Prochlorococcus marinus XMU1402: one gene and its partner. The protein of the gene in region 1 interacts with the protein of each later gene in a pairwise test. Links are inferred from orthologs where the notes say so. Each region holds a gene or a part of one and is shown in the gene's direction. Other genes may lie near its edges.

Region 1 (5,790 bases):
TACTAGACTGCTTGTTCTAACACAATCGCTTTCAAATTTAACTCCGTCAAATAATAATCCATCAGTTATTCCACTTCCAGCAAATACAACATTTTCTCCGGATGCCAATTCGTTAGCTTCATAGATTTTATCTATATCAGTTATGCCCATTTCATTTAGACGTTTTATATTCCCTTCTTTTGTGTAATCAGCCCATTCAGAAGTTTGAGCAATTGCTGGATCATAAACTAGTTGTCCTTGAAAATGTCCTCCAAGAGCTCTCATTGCAGCAGCGGAAATAACACCTTCCGGAGCTGCACCTATACCCATCAAACAATGTGTTCCAGTTCCTGCAAAACCACATGCTATAGCAGCTTGAACATCACCATCAGAAATCGGTTGTACTTTTGCACCACATCCACGAATCTCTTTAATTAAATCTTTATGCCTTGTTCTATCCATTACAACAACAGTAAGTTCTTCAATAGAGAGATCCAAGCAATCACTAAGAATTTTCAAGTTTTCAGTAGCCGAATTTCTAATATCTACTTTCCCTTTGGCTGCTGGAGGGGCCGCTAATTTGTTCATGTAGAAATCTGGGGCATTAAAGAGACCTCCTGTATCTGAAGCCGCCAGAACAGCCATGGAACCTCTTTGATTATTTGCACAAAGATTGGTTCCTTCACAAGGATCTACTGCAAAGTCAACCCCTGGTCCGCTTCCGCTCCCAACCTCTTCACCTATATAAAGCATAGGTGCTTCATCTCTTTCACCTTCTCCGATAACAATTTTCCCTTTCATTTCAATTTTGCCCATTCGCAATCTCATTGCTTCGACAGCTGCAGCATCAGCTTCATCTTTTTGACCAAGTCCTGTTAGTTTTGCTGAAGCAATTGCTGCTTGCTCGACAACTTCGAGAATTTCTTGAATTAAAGTTTGATTCACAATTAAATTTTTGAGGATTTTCTAAAAGGTTTTGAGTATGATCTCATAAAAAGTGTCATTTTTTATGGGAATTATTACGCTAATAAGCTTTTCTTAACTCTTTACAGCTGTTACTTTATCAGGCCATGAATTGAAATTAGGAATAAACAACTAAATATAGTATCTTTATTAAATATTTTAAAAATTAAATGACTGAGTCAAATCAAACAAATTTAGCTGGGGTTAATAGACCAATTCAAATAATTCCTTCAGTTTTACCAGCAGATTGGGCAAATATGGGTGCATGTGTGAAAGAGCTCGAGGAAGCTGGGGTAGATAGAATTCAATTTGATGTAATGGATGGGAATTTTGTACCAAATCTTACATTCGGTCCTGAAATGATTGCTGCATGCAGGAAATATTGCAATGTCCCCTTTGAAACTCAATTAATGGTAAGCCAATACAATTGTGAAACCATGCTTGAATCTTATGTAAACGCTACAAAAGGGGCGAATGGTGAACCAGGAGTAGTAATAGCTCATGCTGAAGCAAATATTCATTTGCATAGAGTTCTTGGAAGAATAAGAGACCTAGGAGGATCTCCTTCTGTTGCATTAAACCCTCATACTCCTTTTGAAATGATTAAAAACATTATGGATATGGTTGATCATGTTTTGGTTATGACAGTTAATCCAGGCTTTGGTGGACAAGCTTATATACCAACAATGCTTAATAAAATCAGAGAAATAAGAAACTTTGTTATTGAAAAAAACTTAAATGTAGATATTGAAGTTGATGGAGGCATTAAAGCAAATTGGACTATTTCACAATGTGCAGATGCTGGTGCGAATTGTTTTATTGCTGGTAGTGGAATGTTTGCTTACCCAACATTAAAAGAGGGATGTGATGACTTGAGAAAAGTTGCGCAAGAAGCACAAAAAGGTAATGTTCTTTCAGAGCCCTAAAAATTAATATTTATGGGTAATTTTTTTATCACCCAAATATCCAGCCATAACTATGTAAGCCTATTCCTAAGAAATTAACTCCTAAATAACATACTAAAACCACTAAAAAGCCTGTTGATGCTAATAATGCTGGTTTGCGTCCTTGCCAACCCTTGCTAATTCTCATATGCAGATAAGCGGCATAAAACAACCATGAGATAAATGCCCATGTTTCTTTTGGATCCCAACTCCACCATGTACCCCAGGCCTCGTTAGCCCAGACTGCACCTGAAATTAAACCGAGAGTCAAAAGAACAAATCCTATTAATATAGAACGATAACTTAATGTATCTAATTCTTCTGAATGAGAGAATTCAGTAGGTTCAACTAAACCATTAAAAGAATAGTTATTAGAAAGTTTGAACCCCCCTATACCTGTAGAACTACTTCTGATTTGAAGCGGCTTATTTTTATTAATAAATAAAACAGAAAACGAGAGCAAAGAACCTATTATTAATGCCGCATAACTAAGCATTACGACGCTGACATGCATTATTAACCAACTAGATCTTAAGGCTGGAACCAAGTTGGATGATAATTTCAAATCGTCAGGTAAAACAAAACAAGCAAAAGCAACTGTCAATAACTCAATTGGTATTGCAATTGAGGGAATTATTGGAAATTGATATTCCCTTTCAACCAATAGTTGTCCCAATGTGATCCCCCAAGTAAGGAAATAAAGAGATTCATACAAATTGCTGATAGGAAAGTGCCCAGAAATTGACCACCTAAAAAGTAATTGTAATGTTATTAATAGGTTCACTAAAATCGTAATAAATCTTACAATTGAAGAAGATTTTTTTTTAAAAACTGCACCTAAAGATATTGGTAAGTTAATTAATAAAAAATAAAAGACTAATAGACCTAAAACTGAAACCGGGTCATATATAAAATTTTTAAAAAGATTATCTAGTATCATTTCTAGAAATTTATCCGATTTTAATATTCAACGATAAATAAATTATAATTAAATCATTTTTATATGAGTAAATCTTTAATAATAAAGTTTAAATTGATTTAGAAAAAGGCTTTCAAAGTTTAAAATTATCTCCTAGATAATACTTCTTGACTATTGGATTATCAGCCAATTCCCTTGATGATCCATAAGCTAAAATTTTTCCTTCACTTAATACATATGACTTATTAGTTATTAAAAGGGTTTCCCTTACATTATGATCTGTAATAAGAATACCTACCCCATAACCACTTAATTTAAGAATTAGTTTCTTTAAATCATTAACAGCCAAAGGATCTATTCCAGCAAAAGGTTCGTCTAGTAGTAAATATCTAGGCCCTTTTCTACCCACAGTTAGAGCTCTCGCTATCTCACACCTCCTTCTCTCACCACCTGAAAGTTGATAACCATAATTATCTACAAATTTATTCAAATTAAATTCATTAATTAATTGTTCTCTCCTGTTTCTTATTGCAGCAGAAGTATAAGATGAATTTTGCAGAGCCAAATCAATATTTTCCTTAACAGTAAGATCTCTAAAGATACTTGCCTCTTGAGTTAGATAGCCCAAACCAAGTCTCGATCTAATCGGCAATGGTAGATTAGTTATATTTTTGTGATTCATCAAAATTTTACCTTTGTCAGGCTTTATATTCCCCACAGCAAGATTAAAAGTAGTAGTTTTCCCCGCCCCATTAGGTCCCATCAATCCTACAACTTCTCCTGGATTAACAGTTATTGAAACATCATTTACGATTAACCTACCTTGAATCGTTAGAGATACATTTTGGATTTTTAAGTTCATATTCCTAAGACCAAAAAAATTAACTTATTTCCTTAAAAAAAGAATGCGATAAATACAAATATATATTTGTAAAAAATAAAATCATATTAGCTAAAGAGATTTCAAAAAAGGCTTGTCATTCTCACTTAATATCTCTTTGTATTGTAATTTTCTCAATAAATCTTCCAAACATCGGCAAAAGGATTCGAGATCTATACCCAAATTAATCTTGGTTCTGGTTTTTATTCTACCTAAACCCTCGCCCAGCAAGATAGTAGCTCCATTTAAATTCCCCTTACTTAAGTGAAACTGTGATACAGATACTTGTAAAATGCCTTGGATAACTTGCCTTTCGTCACCATCAACAGAATTCCAAATTTCTTCAAAAGCATCATGGGCCTCATACCATTCGTGATTGTTAAAAAGATTTAAAGCAGTAAAAAGTGCATCTTGAAAATTTTTTGTACTTTCTTCATTCATGAAATTAATAATTAATTCTTTTTCTTCTTATTTATTTTTCTCATTCTTATGGAATCGGGTGTTACCTCTAGCATTTCATCAGGACCAATATATTCAAGTGCTCTTTCAAGGGTAATATCAACAGGTGACTGCAAAGTATCTAGTTCTTCTGCCCCTGCAGACCTCATATTAGTCAATTGCTTAGTTTTACATATATTTAACTCTAGATCTTGAGGTCTGTTATTTTCTCCAATTATCATTCCTTTGTAAACTTTAACTCCAGGTTTAATAAAATAGACTCCTCTATCTTCAGCATTCTTTAAAGCATAAAACGTTGCTACACCTTCTTCAAACGCAATCAGAACTCCATTTCTTCTGGTTTCAAAGTCTCCAGCTTTAGGTTTATATTCATAAAATGAATGACTCATAATGCCCTCGCCTCTCGTAATGCGCACGAATTCTCCACGGAATCCAATTAATCCTCTTGATGGAACGAGAAATTCTAGTTGAGTCCTCCCATCTGAACTTGTCTGCATATTTTTCATCTCAGCTTTTCTCGATCCAAGTTTCTCAATACATGAACCAACAGAAACTTCAGGCACATCTAAAACTAAGGTTTCTATAGGCTCGCATTCAACATTATCAATTTCTCTAAATATTACTTGAGGTTGTGATATTTGAAACTCAAACCCTTCTCTTCGCATGGTTTCAATCAAAATTCCTAAGTGTAATTCTCCCCTCCCTGATACTGAAAATCTGTCAGGAGAATCAGTTTCTTCAACCCTAAGAGCAACATTAGTTAAGAGTTCTCTCTCCAATCTATTTTTCAACTGTCTGCTAGTAACAAATTTTCCTTCTTTACCAGCAAATGGAGAATCATTTACAACAAAAGTCATATTTAAAGTAGGCTCATCAACCTTGATTAATGGCAAAGGATGAGGTGAATCAGGGCATGCTATGGTCTCACCAATATTGACATCATCAAAACCAGAAACCGCAACGATATCACCAGCAAATGCTTCATTAATATCAATTCTTTGTAATCCTTCAAATCCTAATAATTTACTTACCTTCCCCTTTATAGTTTTTCCATTTTCCTTAATTAAACTGGCTTGTTGACCATTTTTTATAGTGCCATTATGAATTTTTCCAATAACAATCCTACCTAAGAAGTCAGAATAATCCAAAGTAGTTATTTGTAGCTGAAGAGGCTTATTTAAGTCACCTACTGGAGGTGGAACATGTCTGATAATAGCTTCAAAAAGAGGCATCATATTATCACTATTTGACTCCATCTCTTCTTTTGCGAAGCCAGATAGGCCGCTACCAAAAAGATAAGGGAAATCACATTGATCATCATCTGCTCCCAATTCTAAAAATAAATCAAGGACCTTATCAATTGCTAATTCTGGAACTACTCTTGGTCTATCAATTTTATTTACAAAGACTATAGGCCTAAGTCCTTTTTCTAATGCTTTTTTTAAAACAAATCTTGTTTGAGGCATAGGTCCCTCGTTCGCATCAACAATAAGAAGGCAACCATCAACCATCCCCAAAACCCTTTCGACTTCTCCCCCAAAATCAGCATGTCCAGGTGTGTCTATAATATTAATCCTGGTTTCTTTGTAGTTAACTGCTGTATTTTTTGAGAGTATTGTTATGCCTCTTTCTCTTTCAAGATCATT
Region 2 (5,156 bases), 530 kb from region 1 along the record:
AAAAGGAAAATTCCTATTCTTCTTTAATTTACTAAAGTTCTCTTCAACTTTTTGTATTTCATTCTCTATTTCACTTAACTCTTCTTCAAGTTTTTCTAAATAATCCAGATCATTTTCAATTTCGTGATTTGATTTATCTTTAATTTGTTTGGTTAGCTTATCTTCTTCTTTCATCAAAATAGATAATTGCTGCATTTCTTCCCTAAAGTTGTTCCAATTGTCCAAGAGAACGTTCAATTTTGCCTCTGATTGTTTTCTTATATTCAAAAGTTTTTCTTTAGCTTCGATTTTTTCTCCTTGTAAATTATTCAGTTTTTCATCAATAGTATGAAGTTTGTTTTCTAGTTCCAGAATTACTTGAGGCTTATTATTAGCTTCGATTTTTAACTGGGCAGCTGCTTCATCAATTAAATCTATTGCTTTATCAGGAAGACACTTATCGCTAATGTATCTGTCGGCCAATTTTGCAGAATAGTTTACAGCCTCTTCAGAAATTTTTATTCCATGATGTGATTCATATTTCTTTTTGATTCCTTGCAGTATTTTTGCGCTTAATTCTAGTGAAGGTTCATTAACAGCTATCTTTTGAAAGCAATTATTCAATGCCTGATCTTTTTCAATAGTTTCACGAAATTTCTCAGGTGTTGTTGTACCGATACATCTAAGATCTCCTTCAGCTAGTAAAGGTTTTAAGATATTACTAATGTCGGTAGAAGATCTGTCAGAACTTAATATTGAGTGAATTTCATCAATAAATAGAATCATTCCTTGGCTTGGATCGTTTAGTTCCTGCATTATTAAGCTTAGTCGTTCCTCTAGTTGCCCTCTAAATTTTGTCCCAGAAACTAAAGCACCTAAGTCAAGTGAAATAATTTTTAAGTCTTTTAGAGAATCAGGAACTTTATTTTCAATAATTAATTGAGCAAGTAATTTTGCGATTGAGGTTTTACCAACTCCAGGATTGCCTATAAGTATGGGATTATTTTTGTTTCTTCTGCAGAGTACCCTCATTAAATTATTGATCTCACTCTCTCTTCCTAAAACGGGATCCAGTAAACCTTTTTTAGCTGATTCTGTTAAATCTTTTCCATAAATTGAAAGAGCATTTTCATTTTTTTTAACTTGTTTTTGGGTTTCAATTTGAAGTTCACTTTTAGGTAATGGATTAATAGCTTTTTTAAATTTTTCTTCTTTAACTAAAGTCTCTTTGTTTGATTCAAAATTAGATTGATTATTTATCTCAATTACATTTTTATAATTAAAAGAATCTTTTGATTGATTGATATTTGGGAAAAACTTTAATTCCTCTTCTAATTTTTCCATTGAAAGATTGCTTTCTTCAAAAACATAATTTCCAATTCTTAAATCTCTTCCAAGAGCAATTAGTAAATGAGGGATTTCTATTAATTTAGATCCCCATTGAATTTTAATCTGATTCGCATTGTCTAATAAAATTTCTAAATCTTCTCCAATAGTAAAAAAATCTGACTCATTTGTTGGTGTCTCTTCTAAAAAATCTTCTGTTATATCTAAAACTGTATCTTGGTCGATTGATAATTTTTCAATGAAAGCAAAGAATTCACTTGATGAGAACAATGTATGAATTATGTGTTCAATATTAAATTCGCTATGGTCCCATTTTTTTGCGGTTTCTTCCCCTAATAAAAGAAGATTCCAACTGATATCGCTAAAAAGTTCAGGACTGGATGTAAGTGTTTCTTTCATAAACTATAAAACTATAGTTGAATATTAATTAATATTTTAAGTAGGATTTGTATTAATAATCATCCAATAATTTTCAAATTGTAAGATGAATTTGAAAAATATGATTATGAGGTGGGTTGTGATGAGTTTTAAAAATAAAAGCTTTAACTAATATCTGAGTTGTTCTAGAATCAAAAAATTTTAATTGGTTAAAATATATATTTCAGATATTAGCCAAATAGTTCAGCTATTTATAGGATTTAAATAGTAATAATTAAATTGTGAAAGAAACTATTGATTTTCTAATTGATACTATTGAAGCAAGACAAGTCCTTGATTCAAGAGGTAATCCAACTGTAGAGGCAGAAGTATTTTTGGAATGTGGTTCAAGTGGTAGAGCAATTGTTCCCAGCGGAGCTAGCACTGGTGCTCATGAGGCACATGAATTAAGAGACGGTGGTTCAAAATATATGGGAAAAGGTGTTTTGAATGCTGTGAATAAAATTCATGAAACAATATCCCCTGCTTTATGTGGTTTGTCAGCTTTAGATCAAACTGCAGTAGATAAATTAATGATTGAAATTGATGGAACTCCTAATAAGTCTAACCTTGGAGCAAATTCAATCCTTGCAGTAAGCCTTGCAACTGCCAGAGCATCAGCAAATGCTTTAGATATTCCCCTATATAGATATCTTGGAGATCCATTATCCAATCTTCTTCCAGTCCCATTGATGAATGTAATAAATGGTGGTGCTCATGCACCAAATAGTCTTGATTTTCAGGAATTTATGCTTGTCCCACATGGAGTTAATAATTTCAGTGAATCATTAAGAATGGGTACTGAAATTTTTCACTCATTAAAATCATTACTTGATCAAAAAGGTCTTTCAACTGCTGTAGGCGATGAGGGTGGATTTGCCCCAAATTTGTCATCCAGTGAAGAGGCAGGGGACCTATTATTACAAGCAATTCAAAAAGCAGGATTTAAGCCTGGTGAGCAGGTATCTTTAGCTTTAGATGTTGCTAGTACTGAATTTTATAGTGATGGTATTTATAAATATGAAGGGAAAAGCTTAAATAGTTCTGAAATGATTTCATATCTTTCAAGTTTAGTTTCTAATTATCCAATAGTTTCAATAGAAGACGGTTTAGCAGAGGATGATTGGGAGGGTTGGTCAGAATTAAACAATGAATTAGGAAATAAAGTTCAGCTTGTAGGTGATGATTTGTTTGTTACTAATACACAAAGGTTAAAGAAAGGGATTATGGAAAAATCTGCCAATTCAATCCTAATAAAGGTAAATCAAATTGGAACATTAACTGAAACTTTGGAAGCTATTGAGTTAGCTAAAATGTCCGGTTTCACAAGTGTTATTAGTCATAGAAGTGGTGAGACTGAAGATACAACAATTGCTGATTTATCTGTAGCCACAAGATCGGGTCAGATCAAGACCGGCTCTTTGAGTAGAAGTGAGAGGATTGCAAAATATAATAGGCTTTTAAAAATTGAAGAAGAATTGGGAAATCAAGCAAGATTCGCTGGAGCTGTAGGTTTGGGTCCCAAAAATATATAGTTTTTTATTGCTTAAGTTTTTCTAAACGTGAGCCTTTTCTCATACTTAATTGGCATTTTATCCAATCAATACTTATTGGTAGTGCAAAAAAAAGTGGCAACAATGCAAAATTATTTTGTTTATTAGTCACGAGTAAAGCAGATGCAATTGATAAGCTTCCTATAAGAATTGAATGGCCTAAAGTTTTTTGAGCAGTAAACATTTTTTTGAATTGCCTATCAGACTCTCCCATTCTTATTTGCAATTGTAAATCGCCTTGCTCTAATCTTTCTAAACTTTCATCTATTCTTTTGGGAATTCCAACAGCTTTAGATCCTAGTTCACCTACTTGCCTTCCAAATTGGTTAATTAAATCGTTGGGAGTTTGATTATTTGAAGTCATAAGTTCTATTAAATAAGGCTTGGTAACTGATACAAGATTAAACCCTGGGTCAAGCATTCTACCAACTCCTTCAAAAGTTGATAAAGCCCTCATCACAAAGATTAAATCTACTGGCAGTTGAAATGGTGTCTCATAAACCAGTTCGTATAAATCTCCAGATAATTTTTCAATAATATTAGGACTAAATGGGGGAGTTAAGGCTTCTTTAAGCATCAATCTAACTAATCTTCTGACTGGTCCTACATCAATATCTTTTGAAATTAGACCGGCTTGTTGTAATTGACTAACAAGAGATGAGGCGTCTCTTAATGCAGCAGCCTTAACCATCCCTCCTAATCTTGTTTGAAGATTATTTGAGATATTGCCCATCATTCCAAAATCATAAAAAATTAATTTACCTTTATTTGAAACTGCTAGATTCCCAGGATGAGGGTCTGCATGAAAAAAACCGTAATTTACTAATTGTTTTAAATAGCTGATGGCTCCAATTTCTGCAATTTTAGGTAAATTAATTTCTTGTGATTTTAATTTTTCTAAATCACTTATTTTTGTTCCTTCCAGATAACTTAAACAAAGCACTTTTTCACTGCTCATATCCCAAATTACTTCAGGAACTTCAATATTTTCATCATCAAGAAATTGCTGTCTAAATCTTGCTGCATATTGTGCTTCACAATTAAAATCAAGCTCCTTCATGAGAACTTTCCTACACTCTTTAGCAATCTCAACCCAGTTTCTACCTCGACTCCAATTTTTATTTTTCTGCAACAATCCAGCTATTTGCTGCATAATACCCAAATCGATAATAAATAATTCTTTTAAATTAGGTCTTTGAACTTTAAATACTACTTTCTTACCATCATTTAAAGTCGCTCTATGAACCTGAGCTAGCGATGCTGATCCCACAGGATCACCTATTATTTCATATATTTCATTAAACTTAAACCCTAGTTCTTCTCTTATAGTTTCTTCAACTTGCGTAAATGAAAAATTAGGAACTTGATCCTGCAATTTAGATAATTCCTGTATCCAGGTATTAGGAAGTAAATCAGGTCTCGCAGATAATAATTGTCCAATTTTAATAAATGCTGAACCAAGCTTTATTAATTGATTAGTAAACCACCTAGCTCTTTTAACTTGGACCCTACTTTTTTCATTGCTTTTAGTTTGGAAAATTGTAAATCTAATATTATCTATCCACAAATTTATTAAAAGCGAAATCAGTGTTATCCAAATAAGAAATGCCCTCTTAAATTTTTTAAAACGATACTGAAGAATGTGATAACTCATTTAATTTGATTATTTATAGTTTTATTAAAAAGATCAATTTGCTTATTGATATATTCAATTTCATTTAAAGCTTTTTTTATTTTGGAATCTTGATAAGTATTTGTGGACTTATTTTCTTGAATGTTTTCGGCTTTCTCCATTCTTGAGGCTTCTTCGATTATGGATTCTTTTAAAATATCAAATTCTTTTTTGAGAATTTCTGGAGC

What was found. Proteins that work in one complex are often made in the same cells at the same time.
Region 2: the proteins of rpe (region 1) and eno interact in binary tests that used the Escherichia coli proteins (3 or more experiments, as listed by UniProt). The link is inferred for Prochlorococcus marinus XMU1402 from one-to-one orthologs.

Annotation. Positions count from the first base shown.
Region 1 is NZ_JAAORD010000001.1:731,532-737,321, reverse strand. Bases 45-2,990 are described here. They hold rpe (ribulose-phosphate 3-epimerase), read left to right. Parts: upstream 45-1,112; coding sequence 1,113-1,868; downstream 1,869-2,990. Other genes in these bases: lptB (LPS export ABC transporter ATP-binding protein), read right to left, coding at 2,939-2,990; ccsB (c-type cytochrome biogenesis protein CcsB), read right to left, coding at 1,897-2,826; glpX (class II fructose-bisphosphatase), read right to left, coding at 45-924. In the rest of the region: more of glpX, read right to left, coding at 1-44; more of lptB, read right to left, coding at 2,991-3,667; HA141_RS04170 (DUF309 domain-containing protein), read right to left, coding at 3,758-4,126; translational GTPase TypA, read right to left, coding at 4,138-5,790. UniProt on the Escherichia coli protein: Catalyzes the reversible epimerization of D-ribulose 5-phosphate to D-xylulose 5-phosphate.
Region 2 is NZ_JAAORD010000001.1:200,653-205,808, forward strand. The notes cover bases 1,298-4,131. They hold eno (phosphopyruvate hydratase), read left to right. Parts: upstream 1,298-1,985; coding sequence 1,986-3,278; downstream 3,279-4,131. Other genes in these bases: HA141_RS01085 (ATP-dependent Clp protease ATP-binding subunit), read right to left, coding at 1,298-1,725; HA141_RS01095 (ABC1 kinase family protein), read right to left, coding at 3,283-4,131. Outside these bases: more of HA141_RS01085, read right to left, coding at 1-1,297; more of HA141_RS01095, read right to left, coding at 4,132-4,950; HA141_RS01100 (hypothetical protein), read right to left, coding at 4,947-5,156. UniProt on the Escherichia coli protein: Catalyzes the reversible conversion of 2-phosphoglycerate (2-PG) into phosphoenolpyruvate (PEP). It is essential for the degradation of carbohydrates via glycolysis.